Regions from separate parts of the Azospira sp. I09 genome, predicted to be linked through region 2. Evidence: predicted binding sites of a transcription regulator. Region 2 holds the regulator's gene; each other region holds the start of a gene.
What was found. Region 2 encodes sigma-54, which starts transcription at its own class of promoters, with help from an activator protein. Its sites were predicted from a motif close to TGGCACGCTTNCTGCTNA; they were not measured.
Positions count from the first base shown of each region.

Region 1: the regulator sigma-54 is predicted to act here: its motif matches at 1,390-1,407, upstream of aspA (aspartate ammonia-lyase).
Region 3: the regulator sigma-54 is predicted to act here: its motif matches at 1,384-1,401, upstream of AZSP09_RS13540 (TOBE domain-containing protein).
Region 4: the regulator sigma-54 is predicted to act here: its motif matches at 1,070-1,087, upstream of flgB (flagellar basal body rod protein FlgB).

Region 1 is NZ_AP021844.1:1,708,091-1,710,287, forward strand. It holds gene AZSP09_RS07870 (MFS transporter) at 1-1,118, opposite strand, end outside; gene aspA (aspartate ammonia-lyase) at 1,456-2,197, shown strand, end outside.
Region 2 is NZ_AP021844.1:2,454,807-2,457,003, reverse strand. It holds gene lptB (LPS export ABC transporter ATP-binding protein) at 1-120, shown strand, start outside; gene AZSP09_RS11510 (RNA polymerase factor sigma-54) at 187-1,665, shown strand; gene hpf (ribosome hibernation-promoting factor, HPF/YfiA family) at 1,680-2,000, shown strand; gene ptsN (PTS IIA-like nitrogen regulatory protein PtsN) at 2,156-2,197, shown strand, end outside.
Region 3 is NZ_AP021844.1:2,902,198-2,904,394, reverse strand. It holds gene AZSP09_RS13545 (di-heme oxidoreductase family protein) at 1-425, shown strand, start outside; gene AZSP09_RS13540 (TOBE domain-containing protein) at 513-1,346, opposite strand; gene AZSP09_RS13535 (sensor domain-containing diguanylate cyclase) at 1,515-2,197, opposite strand, start outside.
Region 4 is NZ_AP021844.1:3,669,728-3,671,924, reverse strand. It holds gene AZSP09_RS17210 (flagellar hook assembly protein FlgD) at 1-182, opposite strand, end outside; gene flgC (flagellar basal body rod protein FlgC) at 206-610, opposite strand; gene flgB (flagellar basal body rod protein FlgB) at 624-1,037, opposite strand; gene flgA (flagellar basal body P-ring formation chaperone FlgA) at 1,216-1,935, shown strand; gene flgM (flagellar biosynthesis anti-sigma factor FlgM) at 1,971-2,197, shown strand, end outside.

The DNA of each region.
Region 1 (2,197 bases), 750 kb from region 2:
ACGAGACTCAGGATTCCGGTACACCACCACACCGCATCGCCCCCCAGACGTTGCGCCAGCATACCGCCGACGGCGCCGCCAAGGAACAACCCGAGAGACTGGGTCGTATTATAAATGCCAAGTGCCGCTCCCTTGGCTTCCGCCGGTGCGATACGGGAAATCAGGGAAGGCTGGGTCGCTTCCAGGATATTGAAGGCGACGAAAAAGGCGGTCAACAGCAGGGCCAGGGGCCACAGGCCCTGGCCGAAGAGGCCGAAACCGACCTGCACCAGGAGCAACAGGACCACGGCGCCGTTAAAGACCATTTTCATGCGGCCGTACTTCTCCGCCGCGATCACTGCCGGCACCATGAAGGCGAAGGAAACCAGCACGGCAGGCAGATACACCTTCCAGTGCTCGGCCAGGGGCAGGTCGCCGGTCTTGACCAGGGCGGCGGGGATCAGCACCCACATGGCGGTCTGGGTCAGGTGCAGGACGAAAACGCCGAAGTTGAGACGCAGCAGCTGGGGATGGAACAGCACGTCGGCAAAGCGGGTGCGGCCGCCATCCACCAGCACCTTGGGCGCCGGCGGCACCACCTTGTACAGGGCGACGATGGCCAGCAGAGCCAGCCCCCCGGTGAGAGCGAAGATGCCGGCCATGCCGATGGCGGCGTAGAGCAGGGGGGCCGCCACCAGGGAGAGGGCGAAGACCAGGCCGATGGAGGAGCCGATCATGGCCATCACCTTGGTGCGGTGCTGCTCCCGGGTGAGGTCGGCGGCCAGGGCGGTGACGGCGGCGGAAATGGCGCCGGCTCCCTGCAGCACCCGGCCGGCGATGATCATGGGCAGGTCGTCGGCGGCGGCCGCGATGAAGCTGCCCAGGGCGAACAGCAGCAGACCGAAGACGATCACCGGCTTGCGCCCGAAACGGTCCGAGGCGATGCCGTAGGGAATCTGGAACAGGGCCTGGGTGGCCCCGTAGATGCCGATGGCCAGGCCCACCAGCAGGCCATTGTCGCCACTGGGCAGGGTGTGGGCGTAGACGGCGAAGACCGGCAGGATGAGGAACAGGCCCAGCATGCGCAGGGCAAAGATGGAGGCCAGGCTGGCGCCGGCGCGGCGTTCCTCGGGGGTCATGGCATCGCCGGCGGGAGCGGCAGCGGTCAGGGGCTTGGCGGACACAGGGAGCAGGTAGGGATGGGGGGAAGAAGCAGGGGCGAATCTTAGCAGGTTTGCCCGGCGCCACGAAAAGCGCCGCAGCCCCACGGAGCCGCCGCCGGCCCATTCGTTCGGATTTCCGAACGCCATACCCGGCCCTTGTCCGGAAAGCCGAACGACACCCCCAAAACGACGGTCAAAATCCCATAAAAAAACAAGCAACTAAAAACCAGACTCGGCCCCCTCCCGATGGCACGGCCCGTGCTGAAGAACAGGGACCGCCGCCGAGCGGGCACATCAGAACAGAGGAGACACCATGAACCAGCCACACCGCGTCGAACACGACCTGCTGGGCGACCGCAAGGTCCCGGCCGAGGCCTATTACGGCGTCCATACCCTGCGGGCGGTGGAGAACTTCCCCATCACCGGCACCCCCATCTCCATCTACCCGGACCTGATCCGGGCCCTGGCCCAGATCAAGCTCGCCGCCGCCAAGGCCAACCAGCAGCTGGGTCTGCTGGACGCTCCTCTGGCCCAGGCCATCGTCGCCGCCTGCCAGGAGGTGATCGCCGGCAAGCTGCACGACGAGTTCGTGGTGGACGTCATCCAGGGCGGCGCCGGCACCTCCACCAACATGAACGCCAACGAGGTCATCGCCAACCGGGCCCTGGAAATCATGGGCCACGCCAAGGGCGAGTACCAGCACCTGCACCCCAACCAGCACGTGAACATGAGCCAGTCCACCAACGATGTGTACCCGTCGGCGCTGAAGCTGGCCACCTACGTCGGCATCTTCCGCCTGGTGGACGCCCTGGCCTACCTGCGCCGCACCTTCGAGCGCAAGGCCGAGGAATTCAAGGACGTGCTGAAGATGGGCCGCACCCAGCTGCAGGACGCGGTGCCCATGACCCTGGGCCAGGAATTCTCCACCTACGCCGTGATGCTGGGCGAGGACGAGGAGCGGCTGAAGGAAGCCGCCCTCCTGATCCGGGAAATCAACCTGGGGGCCACCGCCATCGGCACCGGCATCAATGCCCACCCGGACTACGCTCCCCTGG
Region 2 (2,197 bases):
ATCTGCGACCGGGCCTACATCATCAATGAGGGACGGGTGCTGGCGTCTGGCCGCCCGGATGAGATCGTTTATAATGAAGACGTCCGAAAAGTATATCTGGGCGAGAGCTTCCGTCTCTGACGAGCCCAGTCTCCGAGTCTTTCCCTCAACCCGCTCATTGCCGCCGGCCCCTTCGGCCCCGGGTCCATGAAACCAACCCTCCAACTCAAACTCTCGCAGCACTTGGCCCTGACGCCACAGCTGCAGCAGTCCATCCGGCTGCTGCAACTGTCGACGCTTGAGCTGGAGCAGGAGTTGGAGAAGTATCTGCTGGAAAACCCCCTGCTGGAGCGGGAGGACGAGAACTACGAGCCCTCCTACAGCGGGAGCGAAGGCGAATACGCCGGCAGTACGGCCGAGTCCGCTGCCGAAGGCCCGCGGGAAGGCGATAGCGGCGAATCCGGTGAAGGCGCCGACAGTCACGGCCCCGAAGAAGTCCGGGACGACAGCCGGGACCGCCTGGGTGAGGGCGAGGACTGGTTTGCCGAAGGCAGCTACCCTTCCGCCTCCCGCGACGAGGACGAGGATTCCGACTTCCAGGAAGTGCAGGCCGCCAACACCTCCCTGCGCGACCACCTCAACTGGCAGCTGGGCCTGATGCAGCTCTCCGAGCGGGACCGGCAGCTGGTCAGCTTCCTGATCGAGGCGCTGGACGAGGACGGCTACCTGACCCAGCCCCTGGAGGAGCTGCAGGAAGCCCTGCCGGAAGAGCTGGAAATCGATCTGGACGACCTGCAGATCGCCCTGCGCCACCTGCAGCACCTGGACCCGACCGGTGTCGGTGCCCGCACTCCGGGCGAATGCCTGGCCCTGCAGCTGGAAGCCCTGCCGGCCGACGAGGTGCGGGACCAGGCCCTGAAGCTGGTGCGCCATCACCTGGAACTGCTGGCCGGCCGGGACTTCACCAAGCTGAAGAAGCTGCTGGGCTGCGACGACGAGCGCCTGCGCGCCGTCACCAACCTGGTGAAGAGCCTCAACCCCCGGCCCGGCGCCCAGTACGCGCCCCTGGATGCCCGCTACATCACCCCGGACGTGGTGGTGAAGAAGGTGCGCAACCAGTGGACCGCCAGCATCAATCCGGACGCCTACCCGCGCCTGCGCATCAACCGGCTCTACGCCGAGATCCTCTCCAAGCAGCGCGGCTCCAGCCTCTCCGGCCAGCTGCAGGAGGCCCGCTGGCTGATCAAGAACGTGCAGCAGCGTTTCGACACCATCCTGCGCGTGTCCCAGGCCATCCTGGACCGCCAGCGCCAGTTCTTCGAACACGGCGAGGTGGCCATGCGTCCCCTGGTACTGCGGGAAATCGCCGAAACCCTGGGCCTGCACGAATCCACCGTCTCCCGGGTGACCACCCAGAAGTACATGGCCACCCCCCGGGGCATTTTCGAACTCAAGTATTTCTTCGGCAGCCACGTGGCCACGGATACGGGGGGCGCCTGTTCGGCCACCGCCATCCGGGCCCTGATCAAGCAGCTGGTGGCGGCCGAAGACCCCAAAAAACCCCTTTCGGACAGTCAAATATCCGAAATTCTTGGCCAACAAGGCATTGTTGTGGCGCGTCGAACCATTGCAAAATACAGAGAAGCGCTCAACATTTCGCCGGCCAACCTACGCAAGTCCATCTAAAAAAGGAGCGAGCCATGAACCTGCACATCACCGGACATCACCTGGAAGTCACCCCGGCGATCCGCGACTACGTCACTGCCAAGCTGGAGCGGGTTACGCGTCACTTCGACAGCGTCATCGACGTCAACGTCATCCTCACCGTGGAAAAGCTGAAGCAGAAGGCTGAAGTCACCGTGCGCGTGCCCGGCAAGGACATCCACGTGGATGCCGAGGATGCCGACCTGTATGCCGCCGTGGACACCCTGATCGACAAGCTGGACCGCCAAGTGCAGAAGTACAAGCAGAAGGCCCAGGATCACCACCGCGACACCATCAAGAATCACATCGAAGAGTGATCTGATTCCCTCTCCGGGACTGGGACGAAAGGCATAGGCGGCGGGGTCGTTTTCCGTTATGATCCCGCCACTTTTCGCCTGGTATCCTGCCTGAATCCCAGTCTCCAACCGGCCCTGCCGCCGCCATCCCGCTGTTCGGGGAAGGTTCCCGCCCCATGGATCTGATTGCCAAACTCCTCCCTCCCGCCCACATCCTG
Region 3 (2,197 bases), 450 kb from region 2:
GCGAAGGGGAAACGGAAGGGCAGCGGCAGACGGTGCAACGGGGTCAGGCCCGCTTCGCCGCTGCCGGCTGCACCGTCTGCCACCGCCCCACCCTGGAGACGGGGGATGCTCCCTGGCCGGCCCTGGCGCGGCAGACCTTCCACCCCTACACCGACCTGCTGCTGCACGACATGGGCGAGGGCCTGGCCGACGGCCGCCCCGACTACCGGGCCAGCGGCCGCCAGTGGCGCACCGCGCCCCTGTGGGGCCTGGGGCGCTACGCCGAGATCAATGAACACGAGCAGTTGTTGCACGACGGCCGGGCCCGGAACCTGAACGAGGCCATCCTGTGGCACGGCGGCGAGGCCCGCAACGCCCGGGAGCGCTTCCGCCGCCTGCCCCGGGAAGCTCGGGAGGAACTGTTCGCCTTCCTGCGCTCCCTGTAGCCGAAAGATTGCGTTGAGCCCACTCCAGCGGAGTGTTGGCGGGGAACGGGACCGGGTTGCGACACCCGGCCCCTTCCCCGCTTTTTTTCAGCTGACGAGACCCAGCAGCACGGCCGAGGGACGGAAGGCGATCCAGGCCGGCTGGCCCGGGGCGAAGGGTTCGGCCAGATCGGCGCCGGCGTTGGCGACGCCGGTGAGGCCGTGGCCCAGGTCCACCACGATCTCCCGCCGTTCGCCGCTTTCCTGGATGCGCTGGACGATGCCGCCGAGGCGGTTGTAGTCGGCGTAATCGCTGCCTCCGCCGCTGCCCAGCACCAGGGTGGCCGAGGCCTTGACCAGGGCCACCAGCTCCAGGCCCGGGGCCAGGCCCAGGCAGCGGGTGCTTTCCGGGGTGACGCTGGCCCGCAGCAGGCGCCCGCCGGGCAAGGCCAGCAGCACCTGGTCGAGCAGGGGGCCCTGCTCCACCGCCTGCACCCGGCCGCAGAACTGGTTGCGGGCGCTGGTGCGTACCGCCACCCGTTCCAGCAGTTGCAGGTCCCCATCGAAATGGCCGCCGCAGCGCTGGCGCAGCAGTTGCCGTTCCTCCGCCAGGGCCACCAGCACCATGGCCAGGCGCCGGCCCCGGGGCGTCAGGCGCAGGCGGCCGCCACTGCCTTCGCCACCATCCTCTGCCTCCCATTCGGCCAGGCGCTCCCCGGCCAGGTTGTTCAGTTCCTCGGCGGCACGGCGGGCCTCTCCGGCGGCCTCGGCACCCACCGCCAGGGCATCGGCCACGGCGGCCCGCTCCAGCCAGGCCAGACGGTCGTGGCCGGCGGCCACGGCAAAGGGGCCGGGAATGCCCGCCACCGGGTACAGGCGCAGGGGTGTGACCCGGTCGGGGCTCAGTTGATCGGCAATTTCGCTAACGGGCTGGTCGTTCATGGCGGCTTTCCTTCGTTATTTTTCGAATATATAACGGTTAGCAAAGCCCATGCCGGACAAGGACTTAGGGGAATTCCCCGGCAATGGCGGGAATGGGGGTGCCCCGAGGCCGGGGGCCGGGCCCCGCCTTGGGTCGCCCGGAGGACCCGGCGCCCCAGGCCAGTGCGCTCAGGCGGCGGGGGGCTGCCAGCCTTCCCAGGCCAGCCGGTCCCGGCCGCCGGCCTTGGCGGCATAGAGGGCGGCGTCGGCCCGGTGCATCATGGCCTCCAGGTCGTCCCCGGGACCGGCCAGGAGGGAGGCTCCGATGCTGACGCTGAAGGACAGTTCGCCCTGGGCCAGGGGCAGCCGCACCTGGCGCACCGCCTGCAACAGGCGCTGGCCCAGCTGGTGGGCCCCGGCCGGCGGCGTCTGCGGCAGCAGCAGGCCGAATTCCTCGCCGCCCAGGCGGCCGAAGACGTCGCTCTGGCGCAGGCCGCCGCCGATGGCGCGGACCAGGGCCTGGAGCACCTGGTCGCCCACCGGGTGGCCGTGGCTGTCGTTGATGTTCTTGAACTTGTCCGCATCGAGGATGAACAGGACCAGGGGGTGATCGTGGCGCCGGGCCAGGGCCACCAGGCGCTCGGCCTCGGCGGTGAAGGCGCGGCGGTTGAGAATACCGGTGAGGCCGTCGGTGGTGGCCAGGCGCTGCAGCTCCTCTTCCACCGCCTTGCGTTCGCTGATGTCGCGCAGGATGCCGACGAAGACCCGGCCCCCCGCCAGTTCCGTGCTGCCGATGCTCACTTCCACCGGGAATTCGCGGCCATTGGCGGCGCGGGCCAGCATCTCGCGGCCGTGGCCGGCCCCATCGACGG
Region 4 (2,197 bases), 1.2 Mb from region 2:
GTCATTTCGGCGCTCTGCATGGGATTCAGTGGATCCTGGTTACGTAACTGGGTCACCAGCATGGTCATGAATTGGTTCTGAATCTCGTCAGCAGAGCTCTTACTGGAAGATTTGTCGGTGGTCTTGCCTGTGGACACACCATTAAGACCGGAATAGGGATTGTTTTCGACGGTGGTAGCCATGTTCATTTACTCCTGCAGTCGGGTTACTGGCCCATGGCCAGCGTGCGCATCAGCAATGTCCTGGCCGTGTTCATCACGTCAGCATTGCTCTGATAGGAACGGGAGGCAGAAATCATATTGACCATCTCCTCCACCACATCCACGTTAGGCATCGAGACGTAGCCGTCGGCATTTGCTGCCGGATTTTTGGGATCAAACACCATACGAGGCGGCGCAGCGCTCTCTACTACCTCTTTGACCCGCACCCCCTGGGCTGCCTCACTGCCGACTGGAGTGGTTTCGAAGACCACCTGCTTGGCCCGATAGGGACGGCCGTCGGCGCTGGTGATGCTATCGGCGTTGGCCATATTCGAGGCCACGGCATTGAGACGGACGGATTGGGCGGTGAGAGCGCTGCCCGCCACGTGGAACATATTGAAAATACTCATGGCTTAGATTTCCTTATTGGCCGCCCTGGCCCTGGATAGCCGACAGCATGGTCTTAAACTGGCCGCCGATGAACTGAACGCTGGCCTCGTACTGCATGGCGTTTTCCGCGAATTTGGCCCGCTCAATGTCCATGTCCACCGTATTGCCGTCAGCGCTAGGTTGGAAGGAACTGCGGTAAAGCAGGGGCGCAGGGCCAGAATTGCCGGCACCAGCGATGTGCCGGGTGGAGGTGCGAGCCAAGCCCAGGTCACCGGTCTGCTTGCCCGCCAAGGCATTGTCCAGGGCGGCGGAGAAATCGAGGTCCCGAGCCTTGTAGTTGGGCGTGTCCGAGTTGGCGATATTCGCGGCTAGCACCTGCTGCCGATAGGCCCGCAAGCCCAGTGCTTGGCGATGAAAATTGATGGTTTGATCAAGCTTGCTCACCATGGCTACACCTTTACATTTGTCTTGCAACAAGCAATGCATACTTCGTGCCAGAAATTCACTCAGTGACCGAGTGGGAAGTCTCGGTGTGAGCAAAAAAGGAGCTGGCCCCAACGGCAAATCTTGCCGCGTCCGGCAGGAACAGATACCGGTTTCCTACCGCCTGGGGCAAAATAGGCCCATGACTACCCTTGCCCGACTCCTGATCCGCCTGCGCTTGCTAGGTCGCAAGTCCGCCTTTCTGTTGCTTGTCTTCCTTTCATCTTGGGTATGGGCCCAGAGCAGCGGAGACGTTGTCATCAATGCTGTAGACCAGTTCCTCCGCACCCAGACCAAAGGCCTACCCGGCCGGGTCCAGTTCAGTATCAGCCCCCTGGATAGTCGGACCCAACTCACCCCCTGCCCCGCTGTCGAAGCTTTTCTCCCGCCCGGGTCTAGACTGTGGGGGAAAGTCACCGTGGGGGTTCGTTGCCTAGGCGATGCCGGCTGGATTATCTATGTCCCCGCCCAAGTCAGCGTTCAGGCCAACTACATCATCAGCGCCCGCCCCCTAAGTCCGGGACACCCCCTTTCGCTCAACGATGTATCCACTCAAAGCGGGGATTTAGCCAGTCTGCCGGCCGGAGTTGTCACTGACGCCCGGCAAGCCATTGGCAAAACCGTCCGCAACGCCATCGGAGCAGGACAGCCGCTACGGGCGGAAATGCTTATGGCGCCCCTAGTAATTCAGCAAGGGCAGACAGTAAAAATTCTCTCCCGAGGCCCTGGATTCTCAGCAAGCAGCGAAGGTCGAGCCATGAACAATGCTGCAGACGGCCAGATTGCCCAGGCCCGCACAGCCAACGGCCAGAGCGTTAGCGGTATTGCCAGGCCAGGCGGCATCATCGAAATCGGTTACTGAGCCCGCACCCAACCCCGGAGGTAACTAAGACTTTCATGCTCGCTTCCGCTAGAATGGAGAAGGGTGTAGGTACTGCAAAAGCCGCATTGCGGCCTCAAGTTTTGCCGCCTCATGTCGTAGTAGTGTTTGAGAAATACTTATTGAAAGGGTTCGCCGTGAAAATTGACGCCTCTCTCGCCCCGGCCGGCAGCCCCGGATTAGAGACAGCAAAGCGCGCCAGCCGGCCCCAATCCCCCGTCACTGAAGGTGGCGGGGAGGTTCA